3 regions of the Shewanella sp. 10N.261.52.F9 genome follow, and region 1 is predicted to be linked to each of the others. Evidence: predicted binding sites of a transcription regulator. Region 1 holds the regulator's gene; each other region holds the start of a gene.

Region 1 (10,734 bases):
AAATTCAACAATATGATTTTATAAACTTCAAACAAAAATGCAGAGCCTTAGCTCTGCATTTTGTATGCTGATAGTTAACTCGATTAAGCAAAGTAGTAAGCTAAACCTTGTAAGCATAACAGTGAGAAAACACCAGCAAGCACGTCATCAATCATAATACCAAAACCGCCATGAACTTTAGCGTCAAGCCAGCGAATCGGCCACGGCTTTAAGATATCGAAAAAACGAAACAGTGCAAAACCAATGACTAACCATTGCCAACCTACAGGCGCGGCAACCATGGTTATCAATAGCCCAGCTACTTCATCCCAAACAATTGCGCCATGATCGTGGACACCCATATCTTTAGACGCTTTGTCGCAAATATAAAAACCTGCAAGCACGCTAATCATAGTCAACGTAACATACCAAGATAGACTTAGTGGTGCCATTAATAGATAAAGCGGAATAGCAGCTAAAGTTCCAAAAGTACCCGGTGCTTTAGCGGCAAGCCCCGTGCCAAATCCCAATGCTAAAAAGTGAATAGGATTCTTTAATGACAGCTTAGCTAAGGCTGCATCTTTAGAGAGTAAGTTCATTAATTAAAGTGCTCAAAGCCTAAATTTACTGGCTCAAAAGGTTTGTTGTCGTTTAATAAGGTTAACTGACCACCTGTACAGATCTGACCTATTTGGGTAAAGCGTACACCTGTTTCTGCCAACGCTATCTCTAATGCGCCCTTTTGCGCCTCAGGTACGGTAAAGAGTAGCTCATAATCTTCGCCACCGGTTAGGGCGTAGCTTAGTGCCATTTCAGCAGTAGTATTGCGTTTAAGTTGCTCTGAAAGCGGTAAACGGTCAACATTAATTACAGCCCCCACTTGTGAGCTTTTAATAACATGCTGAATATCAGACATTATGCCATCAGAGATATCAATCGCACTTGATGCAATAGTGCGTAGCGACTGGCCAGCAAGCACTCGTGGAGTCGGCCTATAATGACGATTAACGAGGTAAGCACTGTCTTCACTATCTACAGTGGCTTTATTACGCAAGATATCTAAGCCAAGCGCCGAGTCACCTAAACTGCCTGTAACATAAATCCAATCACCATTCTTAGCACCTTGGCGGGTTAAGCCAACATCTTTTGGTAATTGGCCATTGATAGTAATGGTAATTGCGCGCGGACCACGAGTTGTATCGCCGCCAATAAGCGCCACACCATAATATTCAGCGATTTCAAATAGGCCTTCACTAAATTCAGCTAACCAGCCCTCATCGACATCTGGTAGCGTTAACGCTAATGTCATCCACGCAGGTTCAGCCCCCATTGATGCAAGATCTGACAAGTTTACTGCTAATGATTTATAACCAAGATCCTTGGCGGGCATATTGGGGAAAAAGTGCACATTCTCGACTAAGGTGTCGCAAGAGATAGCTATAGACTTACTAGCGTTTGGCTGCACAATAGCGCAGTCATCACCAATACCAATTACAACATCTTTGCGCGACTGAGCGCGCCCAGTAAAGAAACTTTCGATTAATTGAAATTCTTTCACAATACCAATCACAAATATAAGAGAGAGTTCAAGGAGGTTGCGGTAAGAAACCAGACCGTTGCTTTAGCAAAGATAAAGAAAACCACATGCTTTGCTCAAAGCGCTAATGCGCGGACGATTATAAGTTCCCAGCCAGATATAACAAAAACGGCATCCGAAGATGCCGTTTCAATTATTTATTGCGTGCTACCAGCTTATCTAGAATGCCGTTAACAAACTTATGTCCATCTTCTGCGCCGAATGCTTTTGCAAGCTCGATAGCTTCGTTAATCGCTACCTTATAAGGCACATCCTTGCGGAATGTCAGTTCATAAGTTGCGATACGTACAATCGCTTTTTCAACTGGATCCACTTCATCAAGTGGACGAGTCACGAATGGAGTAATTAGCTCATCCAATTGACTCTTCTTTGTTGCAACGCCGCCTAAAAGCTCACGAAAGTAAGCGATATCAACGCCAGCAACATCTTGTTCAGTTAGAAACTCATGCTCAACATCAGCAATATTGTTACCACTTAGCTGCCATGAGTAAATGGCCTGAACGGCTAAACGGCGGGCCTTACGGCGCTCTGAAGGCTTCATTAAATTGTCCTAAATTACAGCTGTTCTTCAAGTGCTTGCAGAACGTTAACCATTTCTAGCAGACCAAGTGCAGCTTCGCCGCCTTTGTTACCTGCTTTAGTACCCGAACGCTCAATAGCTTGTTCAATGGTATCAGTGGTTAAAACGCCGAATGAAACAGGAATATCAAACTCAAGTGCAACTTGAGCTAAACCTTTATTACATTCGCCTGCAACAAAATCGAAATGAGGTGTACCACCACGGATTACCGCACCTAGTGCGATGATTCCGTCAAATTTTCCGCTAGCCGCAACACGACGCGCAGCAAGAGGCAGTTCAACAGCGCCAGGCACTTTAACTACAGTGATATTTTCATCTGCAACTTGGCCAAAACGCTTAAGAGTGTCAACCGCGCCATCGAGCAAACTATCAACAACAAAGCTGTTAAAACGTGAAACTACGATCGCAACTTTGGCGTTTTTCGATTCGATATTACCTTGAACTACGTTCATTTATCTTACCTAAATTAGCTTAATTACCCTGCATAGGGACGGAAGAGGCGGTATGATACCACAGCACTCCGCGCTGATCTCTATGCAATTAATAAGAAAAGTGTGAATTTAAGCCCCAAGTTGACAGTCAACCTGAGGCAAGTATTTATTCTGCTATATAATCAGTTACTTCTAAGCCAAAGCCTGAAAGAGAGTGGTAACGCTTTGGCGAGCTCAATAGTCGCATAGTCGTCACACCAACATCAGCCAAAATTTGTGAGCCGACACCCACTTGGCGAGACGTTCCTTTCCAAGGTGCTGCAGCTGGTGTACTACCGTTATCTTCCGCTTCAAAAGCTTTTACTTTCGCAAGAATGTCGCTGCTGTGTTCATGGTTGCCCAATAACACAAGTACACCGCCTTCATTACTAATGCGTTCCATTGCTTTTTCTAACGGCCAGCTACGTTGCTGATCACGCTCTGAGTGCAATAGATCATTAAAGGTGTTTTGCAGGTGAACGCGCACTAATGTGTTTTCGGTCACTTCACCTTTAACCAATACATAATGCAATTGGTTATCGATAGTGTCGCGATAAGTCAGCATCTCAAACTCACCAAAGCGAGTAGGTAGCTTACATTTTGCTTCACGAACAACACTGGTCTCTTTTGTGTTGCGGTATTCGATTAGGTCAGCAATAGTGCCCATCTTCAAACCGTGCTTCTCAGCGAAGATCTCTAGATCTGGACGACGCGCCATAGTGCCGTCGTCATTTAAAATTTCAACAATCACTGATGATGGCTCAAAACCAGCAAGACGCGCTAAATCACAACCTGCTTCTGTATGGCCTGCACGGATAAGTACCCCGCCTTCTTGCGCCATCAACGGGAAGATATGGCCTGGCTGCACGATATCAGCAGGCTTAGCATCTTTACCAACAGCGGCAAGCACAGTTACTGCACGATCTTGCGCTGAGATACCTGTAGTGACCCCTTCAGCCGCTTCAATAGAAACAGTAAAGTTCGTCGAGAACTGGGCGTTATTGTTAGTTACCATTAACGGCAAGTTCAATTGCTGACAACGTGCTTTAGTTAGTGTTTGGCAGATAAGGCCGCGACCAAAAGTAGCCATAAAGTTCACCGCTTCTGGCGTCACCATGTCAGCAGCCATAATTAGGTCGCCTTCATTTTCTCTGTCTTCGTCATCCATCAAGATGACCATCTTACCTAGACGAATATCTTCGATGATCTCTTCTATACTATGTAACGCCATGTTCAGACCTTTATTTTTTGCCACTACAATGAACAACTTGCATCGAGGTCAATGCTCTCTTGTAGTGAGTTATTAATGATTATTCTTGTATCTTCCGCTTAATATAAGCTGATTAAGACAAATTTAATCGCCAAAACAGCCTTAAGCCAGTATTTATCTTAAAAATCCTGAGCGAGCTAACAGTTCCATAGTCACTTCAGACTTAGGTTTACTGTCTTGCGCTTGACTGCCATAGCTCATCAAACGCTCTAAATGTCTCGCAATTAAGTCCACTTCAATGTTAACGCTTTCACCAGCTTTAAGATCCACTAACGTAGTTTCACCAGCTGTATGCGGCACAATAGTCAGTCTAAACTTATGCCCTTGCACCTCGTTAACCGTTAAGCTGACACCATCAATAGTTATTGAGCCTTTATGGGCGATATAACGCCCCAGCTCTGGTGGTGGAGATAACCAAAACTCAATAGCTTGACCGCGAAATTGCCTATCGTCCACATGAGCAATACCGTCCACGTGGCCACTTACCATATGCCCGCCTAAACGAGTCGTTGGTGTCACCGCTTTTTCAAGGTTAACGGCTTTTCCTACTTGATAATGAGAGAAACCCGTCAAACTTACGGTTTCGGCAGAGATATCTGCTACATAACCATCGCTCATGAGTTCGACTACGGTTAGACATACGCCGTTAGTGGCAATACTGTCACCCAGTTTAACGTCTGATAAATCTAATTTGCCGCTGGCAACGGTTAAGCGAATGTCGTCACCGCGACGTTCTACTTTTCTTAAATGACCAACTGACTCAATAATCCCAGTAAACATAGATTAATTACTCACTCTTAACGTTAAGCGGGTATCTTTGCCCACTTTACGTTCATCGATTAGGTTGATTCGCGGGATGTCTGACATCGTTTGGAAGTCATCTAGCGTAAGTAAATTACGCCCATGCCCGCCTAAAATCTTCATCGCTTGATACAATACTAATTCATCAGCCAAGCCTTGGTTCAACACTGCGCCAGCCAAGGTTGCTCCCGCTTCTATCAATACAGAATTACACGTTTTACCCAGTAGAGTTAACAAAGCCTGCAAGTCTATGCGGTCATTAACGGTTGGTAATACTTGTTGCGACATATGTGCAGGCCAAGCTGCTTGAACATTTGAAGGGTAAGGTTTGCTACTCACCAATAACACTGGCGAAGCTTGCTTAAATAAGTTTAGCTCAGCACCAAGACGCGCTTGCGTATCGACGACAACACGCAACGGTTGATGGATTTCAGCAGGTGCGAGTTGATTTGCCAACCAGCCTAACTCGCTATGACGCACATTAAGACTTGGGTCATCAGCGAGAATAGTTTCAACGCCAGTAACCAATGCACAATGCCGCGCACGAAGTCGCTGTACATCGCTGCGTGCTTCAGGGCCTGTTATCCACTTAGACACACCATTTGATAATGCAGTCTTGCCATCAAGACTTGCTGCAAGCTTTACTGTTACCCAAGGCAACCCCATTTGCATGCGTTTTAAAAAGCCCAAGTTAACCTGCTTTGCCTCTTCAGTCAGCAAGCCAACATCCACTTGAATTCCTGCATCGCGTAGCATAGCAATACCGCGGCCAGAGACCTCAGGATTAGGGTCGGTTACAGCAATAACCACCCGACTAACACCATGCTCTATTAATGCTTTAGCACAAGGCGGAGTGCGCCCATAATGGCTGCATGGCTCAAGCGTGACATAAGCAGTAGCGTCTTTAGCATCATCCCCAGCCATGTTTAACGCATAGACTTCAGCATGAGGACCACCAGCACGGATATGATAACCTTCACCGACGATTACGCCATCTTTAACGATAACGCTACCTACACTAGGATTTGGACGGGTGGTGTACATGCCTTTTTGTGCCAACTGAATGGCAAGGCTCATCATTTGACTATCTTCGCTAGACCACATAATGGCGGCAATTCCGATTGTTGATTTGATGGAGAGCCCAGTCGTGAACTGCGCCCTTGTCACTTAGATTACTTTCTAGGTTATTTTTGCAGCTTAGCGATAGCGTCGCCAAACTCTGAAACATCTTCAAAAGCGCGATAAACTGAAGCAAAACGAATATAGGCAACTTTATCTAAGTTAACCAACTGTTCCATCATCAAGTTACCGATCATTTCAGATTTCACTTCACGTTCACCTGTGGCGCGCAAAGTCGATTTAATCTTAGTCAATGCCTGCTCAATTTGATCCATTGATACAGGTCTTTTCTCTACGGCTCTTAACATGCCACCACGCAGCTTTTCTTCATCAAAAGGCTGGCGACTACCGTCTTGCTTTACCACACGCGGCATCACTAACTCCGCGCCTTCAAAAGTAGTAAAACGTTCGTGACACTGAACACACTCTCTACGTCGACGCACCTGGTGGCCGTCAGCGACTAATCGCGAATCAATCACTTTTGTGTCAGTTGCGCTACAAAATGGACAATGCATTTAGCCTCCGGTTAGAAATTAGGTCGTTTCACTCACTGGATTTAGCTAAACCTCAGAAAGTAGACTCGAATCAAAAGTATGCTTGAATACAAACAAAAATGGCCGCATAAATGCGGCCATTGGAGTCTACCTGATTTAACCCTTAAGGTTAACCGTAAACAGGGAACTTAGCGCACAATTCTAGAACCTGAGCCTTAACGCGCTCGCTAACGGCTAGATCTGAAATGTCGTCTAAGATGTCACACATCCAGTTAGTCAGTAACACTGACTCTTCTTCACCAAAACCACGACGAGTGATTGCTGGAGAACCAATACGTAGACCAGATGTCACAAATGGTGAACGAGGATCGTTTGGCACTGAGTTTTTGTTTACTGTGATGTTAGCGTTACCTAGGGCAGCGTCAGCATCTTTACCAGTGATATCTTTGCTGATTAAATCAAGCAAGAACAGATGGTTGTCAGTACCGCCAGATACCACATCGTAGCCACGCTCGATGAAAGTACGTGCCATTGCTTTAGCGTTAACAACAACTTGCTCTTGGTAAGTGGTGAACTCTGGGTCTAGTGCTTCTTTAAATGCAACCGCTTTAGCAGCGATAACGTGCATTAAAGGACCACCTTGGCCACCAGGGAATACCGCAGAGTTTAGCTTCTTGTAGATATCTTCATCGTTGATAGCAGAAAGAATCAAACCACCACGAGGACCTGCAAGCGTCTTATGGGTTGTTGTAGTGACAACGTGTGCGTGTGGCATTGGGCTTGGGTAGATACCTGCTGCAACTAGACCGGCAACGTGAGCCATATCAACAAATAAATATGCGCCAACTTTGTCAGCGATTTCGCGGAACTTGCCCCAATCAATGATGCCAGAGTAAGCGCTGAAGCCCGCAATAATCATCTTTGGTTGATGCTCAACAGCAAGACGTTCCACTTCAGCGTAATCAATCTTACCTGTTGTTTCGTCAATACCGTACTGAACTGCATTGTATAGCTTACCAGAGAAGCTTACATGAGAACCGTGAGTCAAGTGACCACCGTGCGCTAGGCTCATACCAAGAACGGTATCGCCGCCTTGAAGCAGTGCCATAAATACGGCCGCGTTAGCTTGTGAACCAGAGTGTGGCTGCACGTTTGCGTAAGTCGCGCCGAATAGCTCTTTTGCACGAGAAATAGCAAGCTCTTCAACAATATCTACATGCTCACAACCACCGTAGTAACGCTTACCAGGGTAACCTTCAGCATATTTGTTAGTTAGCTGTGTACCTTGCGCTTCGATAACACGAGGACTAGTGTAGTTTTCTGAAGCAATGAGTTCGATGTGCTCTTCTTGGCGGCGCGTTTCATCTTCAATTGCTGCAAATAGTTGTGGATCGTAATCCGCGATATTCATATCTTTTTTCAGCATTACTCACTCCAGCTGTAAAATTGTTCTAGTAGGGTTGCGCGGTATGATACAGCGCATTCGATCACAATCCCAGTATTTACAACATGAAATTACTTGCAATTCTAGATGAGTGAGTTTTGTAAAAAGCACTAATAGCAGCTAACAACAAGTAAATATTGTTATGACCGATATCAAGCTGACACACACTGAAACTGCGCGAATTCAGATTTAAGTTCTGCATTGAATCGAGTAGAATTGCCAGCAATCAACATAGAAAAAATACAATCAAAGAGAATTAAACATGGCTCAATTTGTATATAGCATGCTTAGAGTGGGCAAGATTGTCCCACCTAAAAAACAGATCTTAAAAGACATCTCATTAAGCTTTTTCCCTGGCGCTAAAATCGGTGTTTTGGGTCTTAACGGCTCTGGTAAGTCTACCCTACTTCGCATCATGGCGGGTCTTGATACTGAAATTGAGGGTGAAGCTCGCCCAATGCAAGATCTTAAAATTGGTTACCTACCGCAGGAACCAAAGCTAGATCCAAACCAAACAGTTCGTGAAGCCGTTGAAGAAGCCGTTGCAGACGCCAAAAACGCCCTAGTACGTTTAGATGAAGTCTATGCACTTTATGCTGAGCCTGATGCAGATTTTGACGCACTTGCAAAAGAGCAAGGTGAATTAGAGTCAATAATCCAATCTCAAGATGCGCACAATCTAGATGTGGTTTTAGACCGTGCAGCTAACGCACTGCGTCTTCCTGATTGGGATGAGAAGATTGAAGTGCTATCAGGTGGTGAACGTCGCCGTGTAGCGATTTGTCGTCTGCTACTAGAAAAGCCTGACATGCTGTTACTTGACGAACCAACCAACCACTTGGATGCGGAATCGGTTGCATGGTTAGAACGTTTCTTACAAGAGTACACGGGTACTGTTGTGGCAATTACCCACGATAGATACTTCCTTGATAACGCAGCAGGCTGGATCTTAGAACTTGACCGTGGTGAAGGTATTCCATGGGAAGGAAACTACTCTTCTTGGCTTGAGCAGAAAGATGCCCGTCTAACGCAAGAATCTGCCACTGAAAGCGCACGTCAAAAGACTATCGCCAAAGAGCTTGAATGGGTACGTCAAGGTGCTAAAGGCCGTCAGTCTAAAGGTAAAGCACGTATGGCTCGCTTCGAAGAGCTTAATACTAACGACTACCAAAAGCGTAACGAAACCAACGAACTCTTTATTCCGCCAGGACCGCGCTTAGGTGACAAGGTTATCGAAATCAATAACCTGACAAAATCTTATGGCGACCGCGTACTGATTGATAACTTGAGCTTCTCAGTACCAAAAGGCGCAATCGTCGGTATTATCGGTGCTAACGGTGCGGGTAAATCAACATTATTTAAGATGATTTCCGGCGCTGAGCAGCCAGATAGCGGCACCGTAGAGCTCGGTGAGTCTGTTCAAATCGCATCGGTTGAACAGTTCCGTGATTCAATGAACGATAAGAACACGGTTTGGCAAGAGATCTCTGACGGCCAAGACATTATGCGTATCAACAACACTGAAATTCCAAGCCGCGCTTATGTAGGCCGCTTTAACTTCCGTGGTGGCGATCAGCAAAAGATCATCGGTACATTGTCAGGTGGTGAACGTAACCGAGTGCATTTAGCTAAGCTTCTACAAGCTGGCGGTAACGTACTGTTACTGGATGAGCCAACCAACGACTTAGACGTTGAAACATTGCGTGCACTTGAAGAAGCACTACTTGAGTTCCCAGGTTGTGCCATGGTGATTTCACACGACCGTTGGTTCTTAGATAGAATCGCAACTCACATCCTAGACTACCGCGACGAAGGTAAAGTTAACTTCTATGAAGGTAACTACACTGAGTACTCAACATGGTTGAAAGAAACCATGGGTACAGACGTTGTTGAGCCGCATCGCTTAAAGTACAAGCGTATGGTTAAGTAACACTCATCGTACATATTCAAAGGAGGCTTAAGCCTCCTTTTTTATTGTTCTAAAACAATCAATCCGCCTGCAGCCCCAATTTCCAGTACAAATATAACAAGCGCTCTTTTATTAAGCCAAAGATCCTCCACTCGAGAAGCACAAATATTTTGCATTTCGGCAACAAAATCCTTATTAAATATGCCAAAATGCCAATTGGTATAAATTAACCAATTAAAACGGCAGCAGTTTCCCTGTCTCTAAAATAATAAAAATGCATTTACATCAGTAAGGCTGCAATTAATGGACAAGAATGCAATGGACGATAAAACTCGCTTATCTCAGGCTAACAGCAGTGCCACTAGTGCCCCCTCAATAAGCACTCAGGAGCCTGCTATTCCAGCCAAAAAATCAACCGGCTTTTTAAATAGCATTAATCATTTCCGCGGTATTGCCATTATCTTTATTGTAATGGCTCATTGTTATCGCCCTGCGGGCTGGGAAGTGGAAACCTTTGCCGACAAAGCTTGGTTTAACTTGATGATGAACGGCACGGTCTTTTTTGTGTTTATCTCAGGCTTTTTGTTCCACCATGTGTTCTATCACCGCTGGGACTACAAAAAGTATATGAAGAGCAAAACTAAATTTGTTTTCCTGCCTTATTTACTTTTATCTTTACCTTGGATTGTTTGGCACCTTACAGTAGGTACCGACCCAATGATGCATAAAGAGATGGCAGATATTACAGGCCCAGCCGCGGCTGCAAGCTGGTATGTCATAACTGGTCGAACTTTGACTGCATATTGGTATATTCCTATGGGAATGATGTTATTCGCCCTATCGCCTTGGGTCATGTATCTCATTAAAAAGCAGCAAGTACTCTACTACGCTATTCCGCTGTTAATCATTGCGATACTGGTACATAGACCGGTTTCAAACCTAAATGCGATTCAATCTTTAGTCTACTTTTTACCCGTCTACCTACTTGGGGTTTGGGGTTCAGCCCATCGCGAAAAACTATTCCCATTTATCGATAAGTATTGGCTGCCAATGCTACTTACAGGTATTGCC
Region 2 (10,734 bases), on a different contig from region 1:
CATGACAAGGTGAGAGATAACGCAGTGATCAAGCTTTCGAACGAGAGGCTGGATGCCGAACTGGCTCTTTAGCTGGGACGCTATTCGTCATGGCCGAGTTTACAAGGAACCTGTCTTTCACAAAGAGTTATAGCGTGTAACTGAAGTGTCAGTATATGCAGTCGCTGCAGGCGATTGATAGCTATAAAGCTACAAGTTCAAACATTCTACTTGGTAACATCAATTCTAAAATAAATGTAACCAGCCTCCATTTGCAGGCGAAAGTTAAGCTTGTTTACGTTGCTGGACTTTCATCGCACATAAGCAGGCTTTACCGCGTAGGGCGGGGCAACTTTGACAAGCCTTGGTTTTATAAGGCTGGTACAGGTTGATTTGAGCTGAATGCTTAACGGTATAGATACTGCTGTTAGCGTGGCTTGCGCTAGTGGTGTTACTCATATTAGTCATACTAACACCTGCACTAAAGCCATCGTTTGCAGGAATGAGTTTAGTGTACGCCGAGAATTGATTAATCTTTGCTTCAATACGTTTAAGCTTAAGCTGGCGTTTGATTATTTTGAGGCGATATTTACACAGTTTTGCAGCGCGCTTTTTAAGTGAAATATCATTGTTGCTAAGCTCGGTGTAATAGTTGACTTTCTGCTGGTACTTAGCCAGCTTACGGCGTGATTTTTGCTGCTTTTTGACTAACTCATCACTCATCATCAACTACCTAAAATTAAAAGGAAACCAACCTAAAAACAGCAGTGCTAACTTAGCTTATGCTTAAAGCGGTGCTTAAAACTGAGTCGCATTGTTAGCGATTAAAATTTATTAGCTGCACAGTCAGGATTTAGTCACGGTTTAGCCGCGACTGAGTCGCTAGCGGTGCACTAATGGGTGGAGTGTAATGTAAATTAAACCAAATGAAAATCATTATCGTTAAGGTTGGTGTAGATTAGTTATTGCTATTATTCAAACCGTTAAGTGGTCTGTCGTACATCCGTGTTATCAAAGGTTTTAATCTGGTTGATAAGGTAGGGCACTTGAAGAGTAATGCAATAGCGCTTTTATGAAAGCGCCATAGTGTTGCACATTAAAAGGCTTAACTATACGGGTTTTTACCCGCATCAATTAAGGTCAGCAGCAGTCTTAACTCAAACTCAAGCTGGTGATAATCGCCGTCCATATGGCAGCAGAGCTGGTAAAAGGCTTTATTATGATCTTTCTCTTTTAAGTGAGCTAGCTCGTGTACGACCACCATTCTTAATAGTCCTTCAGGGACTTTTTTCAGCCGTGAAGAGATTCGAATTTCATTTTTGGCTTTCAGTTTGGCGCCTTGCTTACGGGCAACATAGGAGTGTAGACCGAGTGCTTGGTGGCTCAGTGAAATTTTATCGTCGAAAATCACTTTTGAGAGTGGTTGGGATTTGCGTAAATACTGGTTTTTAATGTCAATGGTGTAGTCATACAGGGCTTTGTCTGTACGAATCGCATGGATCTCAGGGTGGCGCTTAAGTAAGAACTGCCCGAGCTTATCTTGATCTATCAAGCTTTGAACTTGGTCTTGTATATCGCTTGAGTAACCGGCTAGGTATTTGAGTGGCTGCATGTTTGACTTAAACTTTATGAAGTTGGTTTTAAGGTGTAGATTTTTACATTGGACTAAGAATACTGCTATTAAAATAGATTTTTAAGATATAAAAAGGGCGCAATTTAGTGCGCCCATTCGTCTCTACTTTGTTAGCTGATATGCTTACTCTTCGTCAGTCTTGTAGATAGTCATGTTGTGGAAGGCATAAGCGGCTTCAAATGCGCTCTTTTGGAAACGCTTAAGATCTAGACCTTCAAAATCAACTTGTGGTGGATTACGCTTTAGCTGCTCTTTAATGGCAACTGGCGACACAATTGATACTGCAACAGGTAGGATTTGGATCAATGCTTCTAATTTGAAGCTAGTCACGCTACCAGCGCCTTTGCCTTTTTGCTCACGTTGGATGATAACAATTTCATCAACGCGGTAGTCTTCAATCAACTTACCAAAAGCAAAGTGAAATTCACGCATGGTTTCAGTGCTTTCAGAGTTTGAAATCGCGAACGACTTTTGACGGCAATCCGGCACGTTATACGTTTCGCCTTCATAACTTAATAAACTGATGATGGCTTCGCCACCTTTTAACTCTACGCCACAAACTCTCATGATAAACCTTAAAAAAACAATATTAGCTGTATTGTAACGCTATTTCTTGAAGCGGTCAGCGTTTTAATGCGCTTTCTAATGTATTCAAATCAAATTTTTGTTTTAAGTGATTGTAAGCGGGTTTACCACTGCACATTTAGCTGATGTTTTGTAGAAAATAAGTCGTTGTGATTGACGTAATCACTCTTTGAAGAGCTCATTGAATTAGCTCTTAGAATTAGCCCATTAAAGTAAAAAAGCCGCAATGAGATGGCTCACTGCGGCTTTTAAAATTAAGCGTGTATCAGATAAAAGCTTGTCGCTTAATCTTCTGGTGTGTCTTGTAGCTTAGATTTTGGTTTTCTAAGCATTGGCGCATCGCCAACATCAACACCAGTTGCAAAACGTCTATCACGGTTTGCAGCAGCTTTTGCAGCGGTTCTCTTCTTAGCTGTTGCGGCTTTCTTTTTAGCAACGGCTGCAGGTTTGGCTTTACTCTTAGCTGGCGTTTTGGCTTTAAGGCCGCAGAACTTAGCTTTAAGGCCTTCAAGCTCGCTAAAGCTAAAGGTTTTATTCAAGAAAGTTTGCACTTGAGTAAAGTTGACCCAATCTTTAGGACCAACCAGTGAGATTGCATCGCCTTTAGCACCTGCACGGCCTGTACGGCCAATACGGTGTACATATTCTTCAGCAAACTTTGGCATATCAAAGTTAATGACCAAAGAGACGTTGAGCAAATCTAAACCACGTGAAGCAACATCAGTTGTCACTAGAATTTGCTGCAGACCGCGGCTAAATTCATCCATAATTTGGTTACGCGCATTTTGCTTAAGCTCACCGCTTAGTGATGCGGTTTTAAAACCATCATCTGCTAATTTCTTTGCTAAACGGTCAGTATCTTGGCGAGTTGCAGTGAAGATAATGATTTGCTTTTGCTGCTCTTCTTTTAGAATACGCGTTAATAGCGCCTCTTTATGATCTAAGTGATCACACAAGAAAATACGCTGAGTAATGTCTTTATGCTCTAAGTTACCTGCACCAATTGCTACATGTTCAGGGTGCTTTAATAGCTCGTTAGCGATGTCGTTAACATCACCGTGATCTAAGGTTGCTGAGAACATTAAGGTTTGACGGCGTTTATGGTCAGCGGCAGCGTTAATCTGTTTTAGTTGCTCAGCAAAACCTAAATCAAGCATACGGTCAGCTTCATCTAGAATCAGTAGCTCTAGACCATTAAGGTGCAGGTGATGCTGCTTTAGGTGGTCGGCTAAACGGCCTGGGGTTGCCACTACAAAATGTGGATCACGCGCTAACGCTTTTGCTTGATCGTTAAAGTTTTCACCACCTAAAATCTTAGTAGCTTTAAACTGAGTGTTAGCAACTAATAAACGTAGTTGGCTGTACACTTGAGTCGCAAGTTCACGGGTTGGCAATAAAATTACCACGCGTGGGTCGCGCTTACTCAATGCTTTACACGAAATCAGTCTTTGCATAGCCGGCAATAAAAAGGCTAATGTTTTACCTGAGCCAGTTTTAGAAGACGCCATTAAGTCTTTGCCCGCTAAGGCAACAGGAATGGCTTGCTCTTGGATCTCTGTTGGGGTGTCAATGCCCATGTGCTTTAGACTTTGTAACAGACGTTGATCCAGTGCGAAATCGGTAAATTGCAAAGGTGTACTCCATAAATGATACGACCGCGTATTATAACCTACAGATTTGTGATTGCGCTACGAATACCCATCAACTTTGTTCTTCACTTGGTGATATATCTGCTAAAATGCGCGTCTTTGCAGGTAAGTTTGCTTTAAAAGGTTTAAGCCTGATTGCCTTGTAGCTGAAATTAAGCAATTTTCTTTTGTAAGTTACAGATGATTAAACCCTATACCTGCTGGTTAAATTGAGTTGTGGAGTCATTAAAGAGTGTCGACAAATAAACAAGCTGTACGAATTGGGTTAGCGTTAGGCAGCGGCGCGGCTAAAGGTTGGGCACATATTGGTGTGCTTAACGGCCTAGCAAAGATGGGCGTTTATCCAGATAAAATCGCTGGTTGTTCGATTGGGGCATTAGTCGGCGCTGCTTATGCTAATGATCATCTTGAAGAGCTTGAAGATTGGGTTCGCAGTTTTAGTAGTTGGGACGTATTAGGTTTAATGGATTTAAGCTGGGGACGCGGTGGTTTAATTGGCGGTGAGCGTGTATTTGATGTACTGCAAAAACGGATTGGTGATTTGCAAATTACTGACCTAAAAAGGCCGTTTGCCGCAGTAGCAACGGATCTGTATTCAGGCCAGGAGATTTGGTTTACTGAAGGTGACCTGCGCCACGCCGTTAGAGCATCTTGCTCTATGCCCGGCATTTTGCCACCGGTAAAAGTGGGCAGTCGATGGTTGGTTGACGGTGCAGTGGTTAACCCTGTACCAGTTTCTGTAAGCCGCGCAATGGACGTTGATTTGGTGATTGCAGTCGACTTGCATGGTTTAAAGCGCGGGCGCATGCAAGTATTGCCTGTGAATATGAAAAGCGATAAACCAACGGTTGAAGAAGTAAAAGAAGCCGAAAAGCATCAAGACAAAGGTTTTACTGATCTGTTAGCTAGAGGTCGAGATTACATTAGTGGTTTAACTGAAAAGTTCTCTCTTGGTGGTAAGGCTAATAGCCAACAAAATCCTAATCCGGGTATGTTAGCGGTAATGTCACAATCGATGGATATACTTGAGCAGCGCCATAAACGCGCGCGTTTAATGGGCGATCCGCCTGATATCTGTATCGTTCCGGATTTAGGCGATATTGGTACTATGGAGTTTCATCGTGCTGAAGAGGCAATTGCAGCAGGTGAAGCAGCAGTTGAAAAAGTGGCGCATTTGATTGAAGCGGCGCTTGCACAGCATTCTACTGACATTGCGAAATCGTAGAATCGAACAGTATTCTATTGAAAGGTGATTTTGTAAAATTAAAAAGGCGCAAATAGCGCCTTTTTGTTCTTTAAATTTCCACCGCTAATATTTGATTAGCCTAGTTTAACCACCATCTTGCCACGGTTCTTGCCTTCAAATAGGCCGATAAAGGCATCTGGTGCTTGGCTTAAGCCTTCATAGATGGTTTGCTCAGCATGGACTTTACCGGCTGCTAACCATTGACCCATTTGCGCTGCAAACTCGCCATAATGCTCCCAGTGCTCAAATACAATAAAACCTTCAATTTTCAGTTTCTTGATAATGATCTGTGCAAGATTACTTGGCCCCGGTGTTGGCGCCGTGTCATTATACTGGGCAATCATGCCGCATACTGCAATTCGGCCATGATCTTTCATATTGTTTAATGCTGCACTAAGGTGGTCGCCACCGACATTTTCAAAGTAAACATCAATACCTTCAGGTGCTGCTTGGGCGAGTACAGCATTTAAATCGCTACAGGTTTTGTAATTTATAACTTCATCTACGCCTAACTTCCGCAGATAATCCGCTTTGTCATTGCTCCCTACAGAGGCGACTACACGTGCGCCCATAAGTTTACCAATTTGTACGGCAACACTGCCTACGGCTCCTGAAGCGGCTGATACAAAAAGAGTTTCGCCAGCTTTTAACTCGGCAATACGGTTAAGCCCTGTCCATGCGGTCATTCCCGGCATACCTAATACGCCTAAAAAGTGTGATTCACACAGTGGGGTCTCTGGTAGACGTGTTATTTCGCTACCGTCAGTGACATAATGACTGCGCCAACCAAGCATGCTGGTAACTTTGCTACCGATAGGAAATTCAGGGTTGAGTGACTCAATCACTTCTCCAATAGCACCGCCATCTAAAGCTTTACCAATTTCAAAGGGAGCAATATAACTTTTTCTATCGATCATGCGGCCACGCATATAAGGATCAACAGACATCCATAAGTTTTTCACCAAAAACTCACCCGGCTTAATAGCTTCTAGCGTAAGCTCTGCTTGGTTAAAGTTATCTGCTACTGGCATGCCTTCTGGACGAGACTTTAGTTGAATGACTTGGCTTTTCATATCTTCCCTTAATTTGTTTGTGCGCAAAGTAATTGTATGCATCATAGATAAACACATTTGAAATTGCAAATAGTTTGCGCGCAAACTACTTGCTCGCAAATATAACTAATGCTGGCTAGTGTTAGTGATTTATGTGGGTTAATATTAGCGTTATCTCGCCTAACTAAAGTTTACTTGTAGTGACCGAAAACGACGTAACACGATCTTCTAATGCTAGCCTTTCTGACAATGTTTGCTTTGCACTTTACACTGCGACCAATGCACTAATGCGAGCCTATCGTCCATTACTTGAAAGATATGAACTTACTTACCCACAATATTTAGTGATGCAAGCGCTTTGGCTAAGTGACAGAGTGAACCTAACCCAAGTGTCGCAATCAACTCGCCTTGATATGGGAACCTTAACGCCGATTGTTAAACGATTAGAAAGTAAGGGTTTTTTGCAGCGCCTCGCTGATGAGACCGATGAGCGGAAGAAAGTGATTGCTTTAACTCTTGCAGGGGTTGATTTGAAAGTAGAAGCACAAGCCCTAAAACAAACCTTGCTAGATAAAGTCGATATGACAGCACAAGAGGTTGAGCAGCTTAGAGGTCTATGTCTAAGTTTGACACAAGAATTGACGCAAAAGTAATCACTTGTTTTGCAAATCGATAAGTCGGCACGTTAAATGCTTTATTGGCAGTATCTCTTTATTACGCCGACATTTTGACGATGAATCCACTGAGCAGTATTAATCACGCAATCAACAATAATGCAGTATCTGACGCTTACGGTGTTAATAGTGGTCAGTCAAATGTCGGTAATACTGCTAGGGTGGGGAGTTCAGGCGCTAAATCAGCGGAGTCGGCAGCAAGCGAGCTGACGACAAAGGATAATACCTTAGTTTTGTCCGGCCGCGCTGAACGCGCCCAAAAAATAGAAGCTATGGCTAATGACTTCTTCAAAGGTGGTAACTTCACTTCGGCGCAACTGCCATCTTTAATTCAACGCTTATATCAAGATGGTATTTTGTCAGAAGGGCAATTGAATCGTTTATCTAGCAGTGGGTTTGATATTCCGCCCGCCGACAATCAGTCATTATCAGACTTTATTGATGAGCAGCGTAGCGCACTCACTAATAACGAAGAAGATAAAAAATTGGCAGAGATGCTAGATGATGCGAAGTGGGTGATGGGCACAATGGAAATTTCACAATCTCCACTCGTTGCGCAAAAGGCCAATCGTGTTTCTAGCCAGATTACCGAGCTGCTGCAGTCAGACAGACCATTAACTGATGAGCAAAGAAACCACTACCAAGGGATCAAGTCGTTAATGCAGTTAACCTCGATGACTGGCGATCATCAACAAGACAATGGTCAGCTTAATAGTTACCTTGCATTGGCAAGTCGTCACTAAACTGAGCCGTTTTTTGTCTTGAATTACACTTTATCATCAGTCAAAACGACTCCACAGAGATAAGCTCTTAGTGCTAATCGCTTTACCTTTATTAAACTAGCCAATAGGTTGCAGTCAGCAAGCTGCAATGGCGGATATTTCTGTTGATTTTTATCCACAATTTATACCTCAATTATCCTGCTTCTAGCCCGCTTCTTTGCCTTCGTCAAGGCCATTATTTTAGATAAGCGGGTTTATTTGCATAACTGTTTTCTTATTGTCTTCCTCTTTTAAAATAATGATCTGGATCAAAGTACTTAACGCAAATTTATAGCTTAATGCGCCACATATTGTGATTTATAGAAAAAGTGGCACTATATGTAGTGTTACTTAGTTGAGCGACCTAAAGAGGATTTATACAATGCCAGTGGTTATTAAACGGGATGGTTACCGTACGCCTTTTGACGAAACAAGGATTAAAGATGCCGTGATAGCAGCTGCTAACTCGGCAGGCATTGAGTGCACTGACTATGCACAACAGGTCGCTGAAATTGTTACTGCTAGTGTGGCTGATTTAGACGAAGTTAAGATCCATGATCTGCAAGATACTGTTGAAAATTTGCTGATGGAAGGCCCTTATAAATCACTTGCACGTATGTACATTGAGTATCGTCATGATAGAGATGTTCATCGCGAAGTGAGCAGCCGTTTAAACACTGAGATCCGTGGTCTTGTTGAGCAAAGTAATGCGGCATTGTTAAATGAAAATGCCAACAAAGACTCAAAAGTTATTCCGACTCAACGCGATCTACTTGCAGGTATCGTGGCGAAGCATTACGCCAAATGCCATATCTTGCCAAAGGATGTGGTTGCGGCTCACGAGTCAGGTGAAATTCATTACCATGACTTAGATTATGCACCATTCTTCCCTATGTTTAACTGTATGCTAATTGATTTAAGCGGCATGTTAACCCATGGCTTTAAAATGGGTAATGCTGAAATCGAAACGCCTAAGTCTATTTCGACAGCGACAGCAGTAACTGCGCAAATTATTGCGCAAGTTGCTAGCCACATCTACGGCGGTACAACCATTAACCGCATCGATGAGGTATTAGCACCATTTGTGACTAAGAGTTACGATAAGCACTATCAAGTGGCGCTTAAGTGGGAAATTAGCGACGCTGAAGCATTTGCTAAAGCACAAACTGAAAAAGAGTGTCACGACGCATTTCAGTCATTAGAGTATGAAGTAAACACATTGCATACCGCTAATGGCCAAACGCCATTTGTTACTTTTGGCTTTGGTTTAGGTATCTCTTGGGAATCTCGTTTAATTCAGCAATCAATGATGAAAGTGCGTATTGCTGGTCTCGGTAAAAACCGTAAAACAGCAGTATTTCCTAAGTTAGTATTTGCAATTCGCGACGGTGTTAACCATAAAGCCGGCGATTGTAACTACGATATCAAGCAACTTGCTCTGCAGTGTGCTTCAACTCGTATGTACCCAGATATCCTTAACTATGAACAAGTTGAAAAAGTAACTGGTTCATTTAAGACGCCTATGGGTTGCCGTAGCTTCTTAGGTACTTATGAGCAAGATGGCGAATTAGTCCACGAAGGCCGTAACAACCTAGGTGTAGTTAGCTTAAACTTGCCACGTATCGCTCTTGAAGCTAAAGGTGACGAGGCTGAGTTTTACCGGATTTTAGATACGCGTTTAGAGATGGCTCGTAAAGCTCTTGATACTCGTATTGCTCGTCTTGAGGGCGTTAAGGCACGTGTTGCTCCTATCCTTTATATGGAAGGCGCTTGTGGCGTGCGCTTAAAGGCTGATGACGATGTATCAGAAATCTTTAAAAATGGTCGTGCATCAATTTCTTTAGGTTACATTGGCCTACACGAAACAATTAATGCGCTTTATGGTACTGAAGAGCATATTTACGATAGCGAAGTGCTACGTGAGAAAGCGATTGCAGTGATCAAGCATATGAAGCAGGCAACCGATAGCTGGAAAGCTGAGTCTGGTTATGCATTTAGCCTATACAGTACTCCAAGTGAAAACCTATGTAGTCGTTTTTGCGCATTAGACACTAAAGTATTTGGTGTGGTTGATGGCGTGACAGCAAAAGGTTATTACACTAACAGCTTCCATTTGGACGTTGAAAAGCAGGTTAATCCGTACGACAAGATTGACTTTGAATTGCCGTATCCAGAATTAGCTAACGGTGGATTCATCTGTTACGGCGAATTCCCTAACATGCAAAATAACGTTGAAGCATTAGAAAACGTTTGGGATTATAGCTACCACAAAGTGCCATATTACGGTACTAATACACCGATTGACGAGTGTTATGACTGCGGATATACCGGCGAGTTTAGCTGTACAAGTAAAGGTTTTACTTGTCCTAAGTGTGGCAACCATGAGCCAAGCCGCGTATCGGTAACTCGCCGTGTGTGTGGTTACTTAGGTAGTCCAGATGCAAGACCGTTTAACTACGGTAAACAAGAAGAAGTTAAGCGCCGCGTTAAACACCTATAGTACTTGTACTCAATGTAGGTAAAACGGCTAATGCTTCAATGTGTGTTAGCTAAAATTAAGGTGCTGTGTTCAGCACCTTTTTTGTTTTCTAGCTGGAATTAATTGATTATGAATTATCATCAATATTATCAAACCGATGTGATCAACGGTCCGGGCACGCGAGCGACACTATTTGTGTCAGGATGTGAGCATCAGTGCCGTGGTTGTTATAACCAGTCGACGTGGAACCCTTGTTCAGGGCATTTGTTCGACGAGCAGATGCAACAACGTATTATTGATGATTTGAATGATAATCGAATTAAACGACGTGGTTTATCACTCTCTGGTGGTGACCCACTATTTCCTGCCAATGTTGCAGCGATATTAGCGCTGGTAAAGCAAGTTATAGAGCAATGTCCAGCTAAGGATATCTGGCTTTGGACGGGCTATCGTCTAGAAGAATTAAGCGCAGAACAACAAGCTGTTGTGGATTTAGTTAATGTGGTTGTCGATGGTAAGTTTGAGCAAGAGCTTGCCGATCCTAGCTTGGTTTTTAGAGGTAGTAGTAACCAGACAATCCATTATTTGCGATAAATACGCTAATGGTGCGAAGCAACTTGTATGTTGTTTCACTATAAACCTAGGTAAAACTGGTTTATTTGCTGTTATAATGTGG
Region 3 (10,734 bases), on a different contig from region 1:
TTAAAGCTAACACTTCTTGTCTTATTTGCTCGGAAGCAAAGGCACTACCACCAGGGCTGTCAACGCGTAGTACAACGGCTTTTATTGAGTCGTCAAAGCGTGCTTTTCTGAGTAGTTGTGATGTGCTTTCACCGCCTATTTGGCCAGCAGGCTGTGAGCCATTTAAGATATTTCCTTTAGCGACTACGATTCCGACCTTGTCATTTAAGCTTAAAGTAGGATGGCTATGGGTTACTGATAAGTAGTCATAAAAGCTTACATGCTTATAAGATTCGCCATCAGCTGACTTACCGACAGCGTCAACCATAGAAAGTCTAAACTCTTCTGCTGATTTAAGTCCGTCAACCCAGTTCATGTTTAAAGCCATTTCAGCTGACTGGCCGTCCGCTTTGTCTAATTGCTTCAAATATTCATCGGCGCTTAAAGACAAATCGACGCTATTAATGCCACGATTTGCTGCTACGGTGTCTGCATAGCTTTTCCATAGGTCATTTAGTAGCATTAAGTTTGCTTCTTTTGCTGCATCAGACATGTCGTCGCGTATAAAGGGTTCTACGGCCGACTTAAAGGTACCCACTCTAAATACGTGTGCGTTGATCTTTAACTTTTCTAATGCTGACTTAAAATACAAACGGTAGCGGCCTAGACCTTCAATTTCAACACTACCTTGAGGGTTGAGGTAAACCTTATCAGCGAAGCTGGCTAGGAAATATTGGTTTTGACCATACCAGTTGCCGTTTGCGACAACTGTCTTGCCACTTGCTTTAAATGACTCTAGCGCATTACCGATGGATTGTAACTTGCTTATCCCTGTGCCATTAAGCATGCCAAGATCTAACACCATTTGGCTAATCCGATCATCGGCTGCAGCATTATTGATAACAGTTAATACATCGGCGAGTAAAATTTCACCGCTACCATCTGTTTCATTACCACTTTTCATTGCAGCTTCTATTGGATCGACTTGACGCTTTTGATCAACAATAATCCCAGACAGATTGAGTACCAGTGCAGAGCCATTTTCAACTTCAATCGTGTCATCAGCGGCTAAAGTGACGATGATGATAGCAATCAAACCAAAGAACACTAGATTAAGAAATAGCTTTCTTAATCCATTAATGGTATTCCACGTAAGTAGGAACATCCTTTTAAAAATTGAGGGTTTAGTGGACATCTGCCACTCCTTTATCACTTAGTTGGCATAATGCTAACTGAAATCCTTAAGGAAAGGAAAACTCAATTGTAAAGGAATCTATTAACGCGCTTATTGAGCTTATTGTTTACTCAGGGTATGCTGAATTAAATCACTTGTTTAAAAAGGATGTTTGAATGTCGTTTCCGCATTTATTAGAACCCTTAGATCTGGGATTTACCCAGTTAAAAAACCGAGTATTGATGGGATCGATGCATACAGGTTTGGAAGAAGAAAAGGGCGGTTTTGAGAAACTGGCAGCGTTTTATAAAGAGCGTGCGCTTGGTGGTGTAGGATTAATTGTAACTGGTGGGATCTCCCCAAACCTCAGGGGCCGTTTGGCACCTAATGCTTGCCAGTTGAGTTTTCCTTGGCAAGTTAAAAAGCATACCAAGGTTACCCAAGCGGTGCACGAGGCCGGTGGTAAAATATGTATGCAGCTGCTCCACGCTGGCCGTTATGGTTATCATCCGTTTTCTAGTGCACCGAGTAAAATCAAATCACCTATTACCCCGTTTACACCTTCAGCCATGTCAGCAAGGCAAGTTAACGGAACAATTAAAGATTATGCGAGTAGCGCAGCGCTTGCAAAGAAAGCTGGTTATGACGGTGTAGAGGTAATGGGAAGTGAAGGTTATTTGATTAACCAATTTATTAGCTCACGCACCAATAAACGTGATGACAAATGGGGCGGAGAGTTTAAAAATCGCGCCCAATTCCCAATTGAGATCGTTAAGAGTATTCGTGAGAAAGTCGGCAAAGACTTTATTATTATATTCAGGCTGTCCATGCTCGATCTGGTCGATAATGGCTCGACTTGGGAAGAAGTTGTTCAGTTAGCTAAATGGTTAGAACAGGCTGGCGTAACTATTATCAATACTGGCATAGGTTGGCACGAGGCCAGAGTACCGACAATTTCAACCAGTGTTCCACGTGGCGCTTTCGCATGGGTAACTGAGCGCTTAAAGCAAGAAATGTCAATTCCTCTTGTTGCGACTAACCGGATTAATACTCCAGAAATTGCTGAGCATATTATTTCATCGGGTCAGGCAGATATGGTGTCTATGGCTAGACCGTTTCTTGCTGACGCAGATTTTGTGAATAAAGCTGCAGCCAACACACCTGAGCTTATCAATACTTGTATAGGTTGCAATCAGGCTTGTCTTGATCATACCTTTGCATTAAAGCGTGCAACATGTTTAGTGAATCCTCGAGCATGTTATGAGACAGAGCTTAATTTTACCCCTGCGCAAACGAAGAAACGTATCGCTGTAATGGGCGCAGGCCCTGCTGGTATGGCATTTTCTATTTATGCAGCCACTCGTGGTCATGAAGTGGTTCTGTTTGAAGCTAAATCAGAGGTCGGCGGCCAATTTAACCTTGCGCGTAAAATACCGGGCAAAGAAGAGTTCGATGAAACCATTCGTTACTTCCTCAACCAGATCAAATTACACAAGGTTGAACTTAGATTAAATACTCCTTTAGACGCCAGTGTCGTGCGGGATGAAAAGTTTGATGAAATCGTTATGTCATCTGGTGTTAAACCGCGTGCTATCGATTTACCAGGTTTTGATAATCCAAAAGTAGTTGATTACCAAAAGGTGCTTAATGGTGAAGTCTCAATTGGTAAAAAAGTGGCCTTAATTGGTGCCGGTGGTATTGGTTTCGATATTGCACATTACCTTTGTGAGTCAGAATCTTCTACACTCGATTTAAATCGCTGGCTAAAACAATGGGGCATCGACAAAGACTATAAAGAAGCCGGTGGTTTGACTGCTCCTGTCCCCGAAGAAAAGCACCGTGAAGTTTATTTGTTGCAGCGTAAAACGACAAAAATAGGTAAAGGTTTAGGCAAAACGACAGGATGGATCCATCGTACAGTGCTAAAGCAACACCAAGTTATGACAAAAGTAGGTGTAAGTTACGATAGGTTTGACGAACAAGGCTTACATATTAGCGTTGATGGGAAAGCAGAAGTACTCGATGTTGATAATGTGATTTTATGTGCAGGCCAGGTATCCAATACTGAACTTGTTGATGAAATGAAATCAACCGGTTTGCCTGTGCACTTAATTGGCGGTGTTGACGTAGCAGCAGAACTTGATGCCAAGCGTGCAATTCGTCAAGGAGCAGAGCTCGCTATAACACTTTAAAATTTAAAGTTTAAAAATTCGCTTAATGAAACCTGCTAACGCTCTTGCATTAGCAGGTTTTTTATTGGCTTTTTTATTCATAAACTCACACTTGCTTCACAGCTACTTCGTTATCTTGTCATTGGTATTACTTAGTATGGACTACAATATTAATAGCTAATATTGACGTAAGCATTCATTTATGAAAGGAAGAATTCTATGAGAAAAGCAATATTAATCAGTGCACTGTTATTTGCATCATCTAACGTTTTGGCTGCACCGAGTTCAGAGAAAAGTGGCGGGTTTATTGGACCAAGCAATGTTAGTGTTAAGACTGTTGCTGTCGCTTTAGAAGCAAAGGACGATACTCAAGTCGTACTTACTGGCTATATTGTTGCGGGCTTAGGGGACGAAGAGTACAAATTTAAAGACAATACTGGTGAAATCATCATTGAAATTGACGATCAAGATTGGAATGGCGTAGAAGCAACGCCTGAGACCAAAGTTGTTCTACAGGGGGAGGTCGATAGTGGCTGGTCTTATACGGTAATCGATGTCGATACGATTAAACTCGCTAAATAAGTGGCCGCGAAGCATGATGGCATAAGAGCACTCGCTGGCAGAAGTTTAGCATCTCAGTTTTGACACTTGAACTTAAAGCCTATTAAAGATTAATGGGCTTTTTACCAATTGTACTTAGTTAATACTGTCTGCTCTAACTTGTTAGTTTTAGAATGAAAGGATCTCGCTGTATCAAAGCAACTTGTCTTTAAAATAAATCAAAGCCTTTTGCTCATAACGCCAGCTAAGCAACTCATCCCATTTTCGACAATAATGTTTGTGTTTTGCGAACGGCTTGTTTTCTCATAAACTTAAAACGCTTATAAAACGATGTACTCGTTGTGGCGTTACTTAGCTAAAACAGTAGCTATAAAATAACGAGTATACTTAATTGATTGCTTACCGAAGTTGTAAACTAATGAACTAAGAGTTTGAGGGGAATGTTTGCTTAGCCTTGTATTGATGGGTTAACAGACGTCACTTCGCTCTTTTTAGTTGATTTTGGACTGGTTACTCGTACCACTACTTCAGCGCCTTCTGCAGAAAGGGCTAAGTCAATATCTCCATCAGGCATGCAACAGCAGGGCAGGCACTCGTCAGCTTCTAATTCGACTAAAGGTTCTTTAAGATAAGTGACCTGACCACTAATGACTTTAGTTTTGCATTGACCGCAGAAACCACTGCGGCATTCAGAGAATATCTTCACTTTCTTCTGTTCAAGTGCTTCTAGCAATGTCTGGTGCTGCTGATTAAACAACAACACAGGCATGCCTTGAAGGCTCACAATTGGAGCCTTCTTAAAGCTAGCTTGGCTAAAGTTGATAGGCTTAAAGGTCAAAGTCTGCGAACTCATCTTCATCTATTGATGAATCGATTTGCCCAACAAGGTAAGAAGAGACTTCTACTTCTTGAGGCGCAACTTGTACTGAATCACTTTCTAGCCAGTTCTTCATCCAAGGAAGTGGGTTACTTTTCTCTTCATAAGGAGAGGCAAGGTTTACCGCTTTCATTCGCTCAGTAGTGATGTACTCAACGTATTGACAAAGAATGTGCTCGTTTAGACCAATCATTGATCCGTCTTTGAATAGGTATTTAGCCCACTCTTTTTCTTGTTCAGCAGCTTTTACGAAAATATCGATCGCTGTTTGCTCACACTCTTTAGCAATTTCAGCCATTTCTGGATCATCTTTGCCGCCGTGCATTATCTTCAAGATATGCTGAGTACTATTAAGGTGCAGTGCTTCGTCACGGGCGATAAGGCGAATAATTTTTGCGTTACCTTCCATCACCTTTCGTTCAGCAAAGGCGAATGAACAAGCAAAACTGACATAGAAGCGAATCGCTTCTAATACGTTTACTGACACCATACATAGGTAAAGCGCTTTTTTAATTTCACGCTTAGTGACTTCAATGACTTCGCCGTCGATTTCATGGTTACCTTCACCTAAAAGGTGGTAAGCCTGGCTAAGTTTGATCAGGTGGTCGTAATAGTTCGCAATATCACTGGCGCGCTTTAAGATCTCTTCGTTCTCTACGATATCGTCAAATACGATTGAAGGGTCATTAACGATATTACGAATAATATGCGTGTAAGAGCGGGAGTGAATGGTTTCAGAGAAAGACCAAGTTTCAATCCAAGTTTCTAGCTCTGGTAGAGATACCAACGGCAAGAATGCAACGTTTGGTGAACGGCCTTGAATTGAATCAAGTAGCGTTTGATATTTTAGGTTTGAGATGAAGATATGTTTTTCATGCTCTGGCAGTGCAGCGTAATCGATTTTATCGCGGCTAACGTCGACTTCTTCTGGGCGCCAGAAGAATGAAAGTTGCTTTTCAATTAGCTTTTCAAAAACTTCATATTTTTGTTGATCATAACGCGCTACGTTAACTGACTGCCCAAGAAACATAGGCTCTAGCATTGCGTTGTTTGGAGTTTGACAAAATGTTGAATAGGCCATTTTTCTATCTTCCGATAATGGGGGCTGCGCCCCCTTAAATTAACGTTTAATACTAATGATTAAAATCTTGGGTTAGATCTTACATGCGCCGCCAGCGCAACTGTCATCTTCTTTCTCAATGGCAGTGATATCGTCATGACTATCTGAAGCCCCATCACGAGTATTGTGATAGTAAAGTGTCTTCACACCATATTTATAAGCGGTTAATAAGTCTTTTAACAGTACCTTCATTGGTACGCGACCACCCTCAAAGCGAGTCGGGTCATAGTTGGTGTTTGCTGAAATCGACTGATCGACGAACTTCTGCATTAAACCAACTAGTTGTAGATAACCATCGTTATTCGGCATTTGCCATAGTAACTCATAGCTGTACTGGTACTTTTCAAAGTCAGGTACCACTTGCTTTAGCTGACCATCTTTACTCGCTTTTACGCTGATCAAACCACGTGGTGGCTCAATGCCGTTTGTTGCGTTAGAGATCTGTGAAGAGGTCTCTGATGGCATTAGTGCTGAAAGCGTTGAGTTACGTAGACCATGAGTTTTGATCTCTTCACGTAGTGTTTCCCAGTCAAGATGTAATGGCTCATCACAAATCTTGTCTAAGTCACGCTTATAGGTGTCAATTGGTAAAATACCCTTAGCGTAAGTTGTCTCATGGAAAGCAGGGCAAGCGCCTTGCTCTTGAGCCAGCTTCATTGACGCTTTCAATAGATAGTATTGAATGGCTTCAAATGTTTTATGGGTAATGCCGTTAGCTGAACCATCAGAGTAACGCACACCTTCTTTTGCTAAGTAGTTAGCAAAGTTAATCACGCCGATACCTAAAGTACGACGGTTCATCGATGCTTTCTCAGCAGAGATGATTGGGTAGTCTTGATAATCAAGTAAGTTATCAAGCGCACGCACAGCTAGATCGGCTAATGGTTCAAGCTCTTCAAGTTTCTTAATCGCACCTAAGTTAAGTGCTGACAGCGTACAAAGTGCAATTTCACCATCTGGGTCGTTAATGTTATTTAACGGCTTAGTTGGCAACGCAATCTCAAGACATAAGTTAGACTGACGGACCGGTGCAACCTTAGAATCAAATGGGCTGTGAGTATTACAGTGATCCACGTTCTGTATGTAGATACGACCTGTAGAGGCGCGCTCTTGCATCATAAGTGAGAATAACTCAACCGCTTTGATCTGCTTTTTGCGGATGCTCGGGTCAGCTTCATACTTAAGGTATAGACGCTCAAATTCTTCCTGATCTTCGAAGAATGCATCGTACATACCTGGTACGTCTGATGGGCTGAACAAGCTGATCATGCCACCTTGAACCAAACGCTGGTACATGACTTTGTTAATTTGTACACCGTAATCCAAGTGACGGATACGGTTGTCATCGACACCACGGTTGTTCTTTAGTACCAATAATGACTCAACTTCTAAATGCCACATTGGGTAGAAAAGAGTCGCAGCACCACCACGAACGCCGCCTTGTGAACAAGACTTAACCGCCGTTTGGAAATACTTATAAAATGGCAAACAACCCGTATGGAATGCTTCACCGCCACGAATAGGGCTACCTAGTGCGCGAATACGACCGGCATTGACACCAATACCAGCACGCTGAGAGACGTATTTAACGATTGAAGAAGACGTCGCGTTGATAGAGTCTAAACTATCACCACATTCAATCAATACACACGAGCTGAATTGACGAGTAGGCGTACGCACGCCAGCCATGATTGGCGTTGGTAGCGAGATCTTAAATGTTGAAGTAGCATCATAAAAGTCTTTAACGTATTGAAGGCGCGTATCCTTTGGGTACTTCGCAAATAAGCAAGCAGCAACCAAGATATATAAGAACTGCGCACTTTCATAAATTTCGTGACTAACACGGTTTTGTACTAAATATTTACCCTCTAACTGCTTTACCGCAGCGTAAGAGAAGTTCATATCACGCCAGTGATCGATATAACTATCTAAGATATCAATCTCTTCTTTTGTGTAGTCTTCTAAAATATGCTGGTCGTACTTACCAAGCTCAACAAGGTTTACTACGTGCTCGTAAAGCTTAGGCGGCTCAAATTGACCGAACGCTTTTTTACGTAGATGGAATACAGCTAAGCGCGCTGATAAAAACTGGTAATCAGGTGATTCAGGAGAAATTAAGTCTGCAGCGGCTTTAATGATAGTCTCATGGATAGCTTCAGTTGCAATACCGTCGAAAAATTGTAGGTGAGAACGTAGCTCAACTTCCGATACAGAGACATTGTTTAGTCCCTTTGCTGCCCATTCAATAACGCGATGGATTTTGTCGAGATCGATCGTCTCACGTTCGCCACTACGCTTTGTGACTGTCATATTGCTATTCATTAAAGATAGACCTTGGTTTTTATATTTATGAAAGTGACCTGTTCAGGTTCACCGTACGTTTCCCTGTAAACAAACAGTTTTAACCGTAAAAACGGAGAGTTCCTTTTTGTTGACACAAACGACTAAATAGTGCCTGCTTAAGTCTCTCACACACAATATATGGTGTTTTTAGATTCAATAGCTACAAGATAGTGAGGTTATGGGATTTTTGCAAGTGGGAATTTATGGGACAAGTTGTGGATATCTTGAGGATAATCTTAAGTGTTAGTAAAGGCTAACCGTTAAAGCTTGTTTTGATTTGACTTCCTTGTGAATGGAGAAGATTTAAGCAAATAAAAATGATCGTTAAGATCGCAGTTTACTTGAGCGATCGTTAGCGATCATTTTAAGTGGCGCAAAGTGCTAAGTTATACTTTGTGAAAACAATCAACCGTTGCCGGAAGCGCTGTTGATTTAAAACTATTCTAAAATGACGCAAATCAAAGTGGAACATGTTTATTATCTAGTCTGGTTTTTAACCTAATTTACTGAAAAATTCGACTAATTGCTCACCAGATACAAAGCTTAAATCTGCTGGCCAGGCGTTTGGGTTATCCTGATCGCTTATATAACCCCATGCTGCAAGCCCTGATATCATACCAGCAGCTTTTGCTGCGATTAAATCTCGCTCTGCATCACCTAAATATAAAATATGCTTAGGAGACACTTTGAGTTGCTGGGCGCCTAAGAACATTGGCGCTGTATGGGGCTTGGAGTGCAAAGTCGTATCGCCACTGACTATGGCTGGCATTTGAGGGGTTAAACCGAGTCGGTTTAGCAGTGGTCGAGTAAAACGTGCTGGTTTATTCGTTATGACGCCATAAGGAATTGCAAGTTCAGTTAGCCGTTGTAAAAAGTTTTCCAGCCCCGAAAATAGTTTGCAATTATCGCCATTTACCTGTTGATAATGATCAAACAGCGATTGTTGTAGCGCTGGGATTTCATCATCTTTTACTTTCGGTATCGCTGTTTTAATCATGGCAATACTGCCATGAGAAGCGCTAGCTCTTAACTGAGCAAATGGCACTGGTTCGTATCCATTTACTTGAAGGGTCATATTTAACGCTGTGACCATGTCCGGGGCGGTATCAGCAAGCGTGCCATCTAAATCAAATAGCACGCCTTTAATCTGCTTAGCCTTAATCATGTTTGACTGTAGCAATCATGTAATTAACTTCTAAACTTTTGGTGTATCTAAAAATATCAGTGATTGGGTTATAAGTTATCCCAACAGCGTCCTTACAAAACAACTCAGCTTGATCTGCAAGTCCGATTAATTCCGAAGGTTTAATAAATTTATTATGATCGTGGGTACCCACAGGCAACATCTTTAATAGATACTCAGCGCCGAGGATAGTCTCTATATAAGCACGAATATTACGATTAATGGTTGAGAAGAATACATATCCACCTGGTTTAACCATATCGGCACAGGCCTGAATGACAGAACTTGGGTCTGGAACATGCTCAAGCATTTCCATACAGGTTACAACGTCGTATTGGCCACGGTGTTCATCCCTGTGCGCTTCGGCAGTGTTTTTAACGTAGTTAATGCTAACGCCGGATTCGAGTGCATGTAGTCTTGCAACATCAAGCGGTTCGTCACCCATGTCTAGACCTGTTACGTTGGCACCTATTTTAGCCATACTTTCAGACAAAATACCGCCGCCGCAACCGACATCTAAAACTTGTTTGCCAAATATTCCGCCTGCAGTCTGGTCGATATAGTTAAGGCGTAATGGGTTTAAATTATGCAACGGCTTAAATTCGCCATTTGGATCCCACCATGTGGCGGCCATTTTCTCAAATTTCGCAATCTCTTGTGGATCGACATTATTATGTGTTTGCACTTAAATTACCTCAGAGCGACAAATCCGTCTTTTGGCCACATTATAATGATTAGCGCTAAGAAACAAAGCAGTTATAGAGCTGTTTGATACTTATTGTACAAAGTGGGCAATTAATGCGCTTATGCCTTGATTTTAATCAAGTGAATTAGCTTTTGTCGCTTATTTAAAATGAATCCAAATTTGGGTCTAGCGCCATCAAATAACTGTGTTAGAATGCCAAATCACGTTTTCAAGCATAGCTATTCTAGGAAAAAGGAATAGCACGCTAAATTTCAGGGGATCGAGCAGTTTATGACTGATCTGGCTTCATCTATAACACCAATTAATATTGAAGACGAATTAAAAAATTCATACTTAGATTACGCCATGAGTGTAATTGTTGGCCGTGCACTACCGGACGTTCGTGACGGTTTAAAGCCTGTGCACCGTCGCGTACTGTTCGCCATGAGCGAACTGAAAAACGACTGGAACAAGCCTTATAAAAAGTCTGCTCGTGTTGTTGGTGACGTAATTGGTAAATATCACCCACATGGTGATACAGCCGTATATGACACAATTGTTCGTTTGGCTCAGCCATTCTCAATGCGTTACCCACTTATTGACGGTCAAGGTAACTTCGGTTCTGTTGACGGTGATGCGGC

Evidence for each region. Region 1 encodes NrdR, which represses ribonucleotide reductase genes. Its sites were predicted from a motif close to AAACACNANATNTNGTGTTT; they were not measured.
Region 2: a site for NrdR is predicted at 7,910-7,929, ahead of nrdD (anaerobic ribonucleoside-triphosphate reductase). Genes of this name have one in related genera too.
Region 3: a site for NrdR is predicted at 8,353-8,372, ahead of nrdA (class 1a ribonucleoside-diphosphate reductase subunit alpha). Genes of this name have one in related genera too.

Annotation. Positions count from the first base shown of each region.
Region 1 is NZ_JBFRNX010000012.1:253,867-264,600, reverse strand. Features, by position in the region: gene AB4298_RS08920 (phosphatidylglycerophosphatase A family protein) at 84-578, opposite strand; gene thiL (thiamine-phosphate kinase) at 578-1,537, opposite strand; gene nusB (transcription antitermination factor NusB) at 1,710-2,117, opposite strand; gene ribH (6,7-dimethyl-8-ribityllumazine synthase) at 2,132-2,608, opposite strand; gene ribBA (bifunctional 3,4-dihydroxy-2-butanone-4-phosphate synthase/GTP cyclohydrolase II) at 2,754-3,857, opposite strand; gene AB4298_RS08895 (riboflavin synthase) at 4,011-4,676, opposite strand; gene ribD (bifunctional diaminohydroxyphosphoribosylaminopyrimidine deaminase/5-amino-6-(5-phosphoribosylamino)uracil reductase RibD) at 4,680-5,801, opposite strand; gene nrdR (transcriptional regulator NrdR) at 5,882-6,331, opposite strand; gene glyA (serine hydroxymethyltransferase) at 6,480-7,736, opposite strand; gene ettA (energy-dependent translational throttle protein EttA) at 8,017-9,684, shown strand; gene AB4298_RS08870 (acyltransferase family protein) at 9,967-10,734, shown strand, end outside.
Region 2 is NZ_JBFRNX010000014.1:170,802-181,535, forward strand. Features, by position in the region: gene AB4298_RS11800 (hypothetical protein) at 265-705, opposite strand; gene AB4298_RS11805 (M48 metallopeptidase family protein) at 1,085-1,591, opposite strand; gene AB4298_RS11810 (DUF3010 family protein) at 1,736-2,179, opposite strand; gene AB4298_RS11815 (DEAD/DEAH box helicase) at 2,482-3,828, opposite strand; gene rssA (patatin-like phospholipase RssA) at 4,079-5,071, shown strand; gene AB4298_RS11825 (NADP-dependent oxidoreductase) at 5,167-6,165, opposite strand; gene AB4298_RS11830 (MarR family winged helix-turn-helix transcriptional regulator) at 6,345-6,797, shown strand; gene AB4298_RS11835 (hypothetical protein) at 6,842-7,561, shown strand; gene nrdD (anaerobic ribonucleoside-triphosphate reductase) at 7,962-10,079, shown strand; gene nrdG (anaerobic ribonucleoside-triphosphate reductase-activating protein) at 10,188-10,652, shown strand.
Region 3 is NZ_JBFRNX010000018.1:15,847-26,580, reverse strand. Features, by position in the region: gene sppA (signal peptide peptidase SppA) at 1-1,174, opposite strand, end outside; gene AB4298_RS12950 (oxidoreductase) at 1,330-3,345, shown strand; gene AB4298_RS12945 (YgiW/YdeI family stress tolerance OB fold protein) at 3,544-3,906, shown strand; gene yfaE (class I ribonucleotide reductase maintenance protein YfaE) at 4,334-4,744, opposite strand; gene nrdB (class Ia ribonucleoside-diphosphate reductase subunit beta) at 4,713-5,843, opposite strand; gene nrdA (class 1a ribonucleoside-diphosphate reductase subunit alpha) at 5,916-8,204, opposite strand; gene AB4298_RS12925 (HAD family hydrolase) at 8,719-9,387, opposite strand; gene ubiG (bifunctional 2-polyprenyl-6-hydroxyphenol methylase/3-demethylubiquinol 3-O-methyltransferase UbiG) at 9,383-10,093, opposite strand; gene gyrA (DNA gyrase subunit A) at 10,385-10,734, shown strand, end outside.